DNA from 2 places in the Lelliottia sp. CFBP8978 genome. Region 2 is predicted to be linked to the other one. Evidence: predicted binding sites of a transcription regulator. Region 2 holds the regulator's gene; the other holds the start of a gene.
What was found. The regulator PurR, encoded in region 2, represses purine synthesis genes. The targets are predictions, from matches to a motif close to CANGCAAACGTTTGCNTG.
Positions count from the first base shown of each region.

Region 1: the regulator PurR is predicted to act here: its motif matches at 1,656-1,673, upstream of cvpA (colicin V production protein).

Region 1 covers NZ_CM188253.1:3,004,688-3,008,902, forward strand. The annotation lists gene purF (amidophosphoribosyltransferase) at 1-1,075, opposite strand, end outside; gene cvpA (colicin V production protein) at 1,112-1,600, opposite strand; gene dedD (cell division protein DedD) at 1,798-2,493, opposite strand; gene folC (bifunctional tetrahydrofolate synthase/dihydrofolate synthase) at 2,483-3,751, opposite strand; gene accD (acetyl-CoA carboxylase, carboxyltransferase subunit beta) at 3,890-4,215, opposite strand, start outside.
Region 2 covers NZ_CM188253.1:1,925,111-1,929,325, reverse strand. The annotation lists gene SOM82_RS09050 (MFS transporter) at 1-958, opposite strand, end outside; gene cydH (cytochrome bd-I oxidase subunit CydH) at 1,121-1,210, opposite strand; gene purR (HTH-type transcriptional repressor PurR) at 1,507-2,532, shown strand; gene punR (DNA-binding transcriptional activator PunR) at 2,548-3,459, opposite strand; gene punC (purine nucleoside transporter PunC) at 3,574-4,215, shown strand, end outside.

The sequences.
Region 1 (4,215 bases), 1.1 Mb from region 2:
GGAATTCAGCGCGGTTGGCGTTCAGTTTACGGCGCACGGACTTACGACGCAGTTGCTGACCCGGCATGATAAAGGTACGCCCAACGTAGCGGTTCTTCACAAACCCCTGGCGATACGGTTTGCCCAGAATACGGGCCATTTCCAGGGCGATATCGCAGGAGGTTTCCGGAATCGGAATAACCACGTCGATATCCAGATCGTCCCACTCGCGGGCAATCTTCTCACCGAGTTTGGTGCCCATGTTTACGCGAGCGCTGTACACCGAAATCTTATCAATGAAGGAATCCGGACGCGCAAAATATACGTATTCGAACAGGCACGGGTTGCTCACCGGATTTTCCGCGCACTGGCGGGTAAATAGCTGGCCCTTTTCGGTGATGTAGACGGCTTCGCCTGGGGCGACATCGCGCAGGAATTCGAAGCCCAGAGTATCCAGTGCCACACTCTCGGAGGCCACCATATACTCAGTACGACCGTCACCGATATCACGTTTACCCAGCACCAGCGGACGAATACCGTTGGGATCGCGGAACGCCACCATACCGTGACCGATAATCATCGCCACGCAAGCATATGCGCCACGGATCAGTCGGTTCGTTGCCGCAATGGCAGCAAAGATGTTATCGGCTTCCAGCGGATAATGGCGGAAGTTATCCAGCTCACTGGCAAAGATATTGAGCAGGATTTCAGAATCAGACGTCGTGTTAATGTGGCGACGTTTCTCTTCAAACAACTTTTTACGTAGCTCGTGAGCATTCGTCAGGTTGCCATTGTGGGCAAGCGTGATGCCATACGGGGAGTTAACGTAGAAAGGCTGAGCTTCGGAGGCGCTGGAACTGCCAGCAGTAGGATAACGAACGTGGCCAATCCCCATATTGCCTTGCAAGCGCTGCATATGGCGGGCTTCAAATACATCGTTGACCAGGCCATTCGCTTTGCGTAAACGGAAGCAGTTGTTTGCATCAATGGTGATGATGCCTGCTGCATCCTGACCACGGTGCTGAAGCACCGACAACGCGTCATAAATAGACTGGTTTACCGGCATGAAACCGGCGATACCGACAATACCGCACATTCGTCTTTTCCTCGTTAAGCCACATCTCAAAGCGTTTTACACTTTGGGCAAGAAACTTGACGAGCTTTGCAGATAGTCAAAGAACCATCTGATGATGAAGCTGAACTGTGGAATCAGCTGGGACTTGCTCCAGTCTTCACTTTTTGAAAACCCGGTAAAGGTATCAAGGAAGAACAGTATCGCAGCTACGATCAGCGCGCCTCGCAGCGCACCAAAACAGATCCCCAGCACCCTGTCCGTTCCTGACAGACCGGTTTTCTCGACCAGCTGACCTATCACGTAATTCACGATAGCGCCGACGAGTAGCGTCGCGATAAACAGCACCGCGATGGCGATTCCATTTCGGACCAGTTCATCTTCAAAGCCCGTGAACCAAACAGACAGGTAAGTGTAGTAATGACTGGCAACAAAGAAAGCACAACCCCATGTCACCAGCGATAACGCTTCACGAACAAAGCCACGGATCAGGCTAACCAGACAGGAAAAACCTATCACCGCAATGATGGCGTAATCAATCCAGACCATATATGTCCCACGATTAAACGCCCTGTCATCCAGTTCGGGGCGAATTCTAACAGAAAAAGAAAACGTTTGCGTAGGGATTTCCTTCCCGCGCGTAAATAAAAAAGGCGCTGAAAAAATAATCAACGCCGTCGGGTTATTGCGCCTCTTCGGACGAATTCCCGCTCCTCCGCCCTCAGGGCAGAGGAGGCAACGCGCACTTAATTCGCGCTGTAATTCATCACCACGCCACTCAGACCGGAGATCTGCTTCAGCTCACCCAGCGATCCTTTCAGCTTATCTTTGGATGCATCCGGGCCGACGAGAATGCGCGTGATTTTACCCTGCACTGGCGTCGAAGGTGAAGTGTAAACGCGATAACCCGCACCGCGCAGTTTACCGACAACCTCGTTGACTTTATCGGCATTTTTCAACGCGCCAAGCTGGACAACATATGCTTTACCGGCTGGCGCAGGCTTCTCTTCCTGAGCCGGTTTTTCCGGCGGTGCTTCCGCCGCGGCTGCAATCTGCTCGCTGGCTTTATCGCGCTGTGGTTTAGGTTTCTCTACGGGTTTGGCTTTTTCGACAGGCTTAGGCTGCACGACTGGCTCCGGAACAGGGTCCAGATCGGTATTGTTGTTTACCGCAAAACGAGAGGGATCGAGAGACGGCGCCGCCGCATCACCGGCACGCACCTCTTCCGCAGCGCCTTCTGGCGGCTGAGCCGGCAGCGCCTGCGTTGCCGCAGGTAGCATGTCTGGCTCATCGCGATCGCCGGGTTTTGGCACCAGCGGGATTGCCGCAAATTCATCCTGATAATGCTTTTTTTGCCCGTCGAGCAGCCCCGGGAGCAGGATCACTCCCAGCGCAACCAGCACAATGGTTCCTGTTAAACGGTTCTGAAACTTACTCGCCACCGGTTCTCCCCGCGTCCATTACTTCCATGACATGTGCCACCGTATGGAATGAACCACACACCAGCACGGTATCTTCAGGTTTAGCATCGGCCATTGCCGCCTGCCACGCCAGCACTACGCTGTCATAGACTTTGCCCTGACCGAGATGTTCCATCAGTTGCTCCGCCGTCGCGCCGCGTGGCCCTTCCAGTGGAGCACAATACCAGCAATCGACCACACTCTCCATGCAGGCCAGCGTGCCTCCAATATCTTTATCATGAAGCATACCGATAACCGCCAAAACGCGCCCGGTTTTTGGCAGGGATTTGAGGCGTTCTGCGAGGTAGGCCGCGGCGTGGGGGTTATGCGCTACATCCAGAATCAGACGCGGTGACTCACTCACAATCTGAAAACGACCGGGAAGAATGGCATGCTGAATACCTTCACGGATTGCCTGCTCGCTCACTTTCAGCCTGCTGGCACGGATAGCCGCAAGCGCGGTTGCCGCATTGGGTTGCGGCACCTGCGGGAGCGGCAGATCGTCAAGCTCGCCCTGCGCATCGCAAAAACGCCAGCTGTTATCCAGAACCTCATACTGCCAGTCCACGCCGCGACGGCGTAAATGCGCGCCCTTTTCCTGAGCCACATCGGCAATGGTGTGCGGCATATCGGGTTCACCCACCACAGCGGGTTTGTGAGCGCGGAATATACCGGCCTTTTCACGGCCAATACTTTCGCGATCCGGGCCGAGCCAGTCGATATGATCCAGTGCGATACTGGTTACGACAGAGACATCCGCGTCCACCATATTGGTCGCATCCAGGCGTCCGCCTAACCCTACTTCCAGGATCACAACGTCCAGCTGTGCTTGCTTAAACAGCCACAGCGCGGAGAGCGTACCGTACTCAAAATAAGACAGCGAAATATCGCCCCGCGCCGCTTCGATTTCAGCAAAGGAAGCCGTATGCGCAGACTCCGGCAACTCACTATTCTGAACGCGTACACGCTCGGTATAGCGCACCAGATGCGGTGAGCTGTAAACGCCCACCGTATAACCCGCCGCCATCAGCATCGCTTCCAGCGTGCGGCAGGTGGTGCCTTTGCCGTTGGTTCCCGCGACGGTAAAGACGAATGGAGCGGGCTTCAGCACATCAAGACGCGCCGCCACCTGGCTCACGCGATCCAGTCCCATATCAATGGTTTTGCTGTGCAGATTTTCCAGATAAGAAAGCCACGTGACCAGGGGTGACGTGGCTTGGGGAATGCTGTGATTTTCCATGATACGCACTTTCAGTTATGTATACGCTTCGCCCTTCAAGCTGTCTCTGCGTTGGCTACGCCTTGATACAACCTGAATGACTTGTGTATCAAATAATTGAAAAGGGCAGCGCCGATCAGCCCTGCCCTTTTGGAGTTATCAGGCTTCTGGTTCCTGATGCGGCACAACCACGCCTTCACGCGGCTCGTCCGGACTCGGCGCCGGCAGATTCATCAGCTTCGCCAGGACACTCGCCAGCTTCAGGCGCATTTCCGGACGGCGAACGATCATGTCGATAGCGCCTTTTTCGATGAGGAACTCACTGCGCTGGAAGCCCGGCGGCAGTTTCTCGCGAACGGTCTGCTCGATAACGCGCGGGCCAGCAAAGCCGATCAGCGCTTTTGGCTCAGCGATGTTGAGATCGCCCAGCATCGCAAAGCTCGCGGAGACGCCGCCCATGGTCGGGTCAGTCAGTACAGAGATGT
Region 2 (4,215 bases):
GGGCAACGCGCATCACACGCATCTGCAGCGGCGGAACAACCGCAAAAGTTGCCGCGCCCCACACCACCATAGCAATAGCCGCCCCAAACTCGTTGCGCGCCAACCAGGGAATCGCCACCATGATAACGATCAGCAGCGTTAAAAAGCCTTTCAGCGTACCGCTGACCGAACGATCCGCCAGCTTGCCGCCCAGATAGTTGCCAATGGAGAAACCTACGCCAATCAGCACCAGCATGGCCGTCACAAAGATCGGAGTGGCGTGCGTAATATCATGCAGAACCGGGGAAATATAGGTATAGAGCGTGAACATTGCGCCTGCGCCTAATACCGTCGTGAGCAGAGCCGACAGCACCTGCGGACGAACCAGCACCGACAACTCTTTACGGACATCAGGCCGCTCGCCCGCTTCTCCTTTTGGCAGCGAGAAGAACAATGCCACCATCGCAACGACACCTAACAGCGCCGTAGCGAGGAACGACATCCGCCAGCCAATGACCTCGCCCAGCCAGGTCGCCGCCGGAACACCGCCAATATTGGCAATGGTCAGCCCCATAAACATGGTGGCAACCGCGCTGGCCTGTTTGTGTTTTGGCACCACGCTTGCAGCCACCACCGAGCCGAGGCCAAAGAACGCGCCGTGGTTCAGGCTGGTCAGAATGCGTGACAGCAGCAGCGTGGTGTAATCAGGAGCCATCGCCGAGAGCACGTTGCCCAGCGTAAAAATCGCCATCAGGAAAATAAGGGCATTGCGGCGTGCGCGATGAGACAGCAGCAGCGTCATCAGAGGCGCACCAATCATCACGCCAATGGCGTAGGCGCTGATCAGCATACCCGCCGCCGGAATAGAGACGTCTACCCCTCTGGCAATAACCGGCAACAGCCCCATTGGGGAAAACTCGGTGGTGCCAATCCCAAAAGCGCCAATCGCCAGGGCCAGCAGAGGAAAATTGATTTTCATTGTTCAACTCCGGATGCCGTGTCATTACGCGACACAGAACTAAGAAGTCAAAAGCATGACATCAATCACAAAAAATGAGAAGTTAACAAATCAGCAAAAGATTTTTGCAATAAGGGTAACAATCAGAGAGGAGAACGAGGGAGAGTCTCTCCCCCGTTTAAATCAGTGCAGTGCAGCGGTCAGACCCGCAGCGACAATCAGAGCCAGAACAATAATAGTTGTCGTCAGCGAAAACTTAAGATCGGTACTCATCAATTTTTCTCCTTTTAATCTCCCCACGAATAGTGAGCTTGCTCATTTTTACACAGTTTACCCCAAAAATCTTCCTGGATTTAGGCTGATAACCGTTTTTGCTCTTCCCCTTTTCATCAAGATGAGACAAAATTCCACGCTAAATTTATAAGCGTACCGGCCACTGACCCCCTCCTGACGTTCTGAGTCGTTTTCCCGGCGTATCGCAATTTACATTGCGAGATAAGGGTGAGAGAAGGCAAACGTTTACCTTTAAGTATTTCAGGAGTTTAAGATATGGTCTGGAGTGACATGTAATGGCAACAATCAAAGATGTGGCGAAACGCGCAAACGTTTCCACTACAACCGTATCACATGTAATTAACAAAACCCGTTTCGTTGCGGAAGAAACGCGCAACGCGGTGTGGGCGGCGATCAAGGAACTGCACTACTCCCCCAGTGCCGTTGCGCGTAGCCTGAAAGTCAACCACACCAAATCTATCGGCCTGCTGGCCACCAGTAGCGAAGCGGCCTATTTTGCCGAGATCATCGAAGCGGTCGAGAAAAACTGTTTCCAGAAAGGCTATACCCTGATTCTGGGCAATGCCTGGAACAGCCAGGAAAAACAACGCGCGTATCTGTCGATGATGGCGCAGAAACGCGTCGACGGCCTGCTGGTGATGTGTTCTGAATACCCGGAGTCAGTACTTTCCATGCTGGAGGAGTACCGCCACATTCCGATGGTGGTGATGGACTGGGGTGATACCCGCGCTGATTTTACTGATTCCGTCAACGACAACGCCTTTGAAGGCGGCTACATGGCGGGCCGCTATCTGATTGAGCGCGGTCATCGTGAAATCGGCGTGATCCCGGGTCCGCTTGAGCGCAATACCGGCGCTGGGCGTCTTGCTGGTTTTATGAAAGCGATGGAAGAAGCGCTGATCACCGTGCCAGAAAACTGGATTGTACAGGGCGACTTCGAGCCGGAATCCGGCTATCGCGCGATGCAGCAGATCGTCTCCCAGTCGCACCGTCCAACCGCGGTCTTTATCGGTGGTGATATTATGGCGATGGGGGCTCTTTGCGCAGCCGATGAGCTCGGTTTGCGCGTGCCGCAGGACATTTCCGTGATCGGGTACGATAACGTGCGCAACGCCCGCTACTTCACCCCGGCGCTGACAACCATTCACCAGCCGAAAGACTCGCTGGGTGAAACAGCCTTTAATATGCTGATGGACCGCATCGTCAGCAAACGTGAAGAATCACAGTCGATTGAAGTACACCCGCGTCTGATCGAACGCCGTTCAGTTGCAGATGGTCCGTTCCGCGACTATCGCCGTTAATCTGAGGGGAGCCGGTTACTCCGGCTCCTTCAGCCACTCTTTGTTCAGCGTTTCACTGTCCCCCAGATAATCCAGCAGCCACGCCAGCGCAGGCGACATATCGTTTTGTTGCCAGGTCAGACAGCATGCCGCATCCGGGAAGGGATTTTCCAGCGTCAACGCCACCCACTCGCCGCGATCGATGCGAGGGCGAGCGAAGTGAACCGGCACCATCCCCACGCACAGCCCGGCGGAGAGACAAGTTGCCGAGGACTCCCAGTCTGGCGCAACCACGCGTCGCTGGTTATCCAGTAGCCAGGTAATGCGTTTAGGCAGCGAGCGGGAGGTATCCTCCAGCACCAGTGAAGGCCAGTTGCGCAACGTATCATCGCTCAGCGGGCCGTCCATTGCCGCCAGCGGATGATGGCGGGCGACAACGCAGGTCCAGCTCAATGAGCCCATATCCCGAAACGCATAGCGCCCACCCACCGGGATCGCCTGCGTCGCCCCGATCGCCATCTCTACCCTGCCATCCGACAGCGCATCCCACACGCCATTAAATACCTCCTGCGAGACGCGAAGTTCTACGTCCGAGAAATGGCGATAGAAGTCGACGATCATCTGCCGGGTGCGTTCGGGTTTAACGATATTATCAACCGCAATAGACAGATGCCCGCGCCAGCCATTGGCAATCTGCTGGCACTGTTCTCGCGTGATCATCATTTTTTTGATAACAGAGCGCCCTTCTTTCAAAAACCACGCGCCTGCTGGCGTTAGAACCACGTCGCGGTGACGACGCTCAAACAGCGGAACCGCCAGCCACTCTTCCAGCTGACGCACCGTATAGCTGATAGCAGAAGGAACGCGATGCAGCTCTTGCGCCGCACCGCTAAAGCTGCCATTGCGAGCGACCGCATCTACCACTTCCAGGGAATATTCAGACCACATTTTTTGCCTGCAAAATTTTTGAATGCAACCGCCAAATATTAGCGTTTCACAAGGCAGATTGCACTCCCTACACTTTGCGCCAGTGTGTACCTGCCTTCTTAGGAAAATATAACAATGCAACCCAACAAAGGATTTTTGGTCTGGCTCGGCGGCTTAAGCGTGCTGGGCTTTTTGGCCACCGATATGTATCTGCCCGCGTTCGCCGCGATGCAGGCCGATCTCCAGACGCCTGCTGCAGCCATCAGCGCCAGCCTGAGCGTGTTTCTGGCCGGCTTTGCCTTCGCCCAGCTGCTCTGGGGACCACTTTCTGACCGCTATGGCCGCAAGCCTGTGTTACTGATCGGCCTGGCTATTTTCGCGGCCGGTTGCCTCGGGATGCTGTGGGTGCGCGATGCCACCTGGCTGCTGGTCCTGCGTTTTGTTCAGGCCTTTGGCGTGTGTGCCGCCGCCGTCACCTGGCAGGCGCTGGTCACGGATTATTATCCGGCCTCACGGGTAAACCGTATTTTTGCCACCATTATGCCGCTGGTGGGTCTTTCTCCGGCGCTGGCACCGCTGCTCGGCAGCTGGATCCTGGTGCATTTTGACTGGCAGGCCATCTTTGCTACGTTGTTCATCATTACGCTGGCCTTAATGTTGCCGGCCTTGACGCTGAAACCTGCGCCGGCCAAAACCGCTGAGAATAATGAAAGCCGGGTAACCTTCCTGTCGCTTCTGCGTTCGCGCGCTTATCGCGGCAATGTGCTGATTTACGCC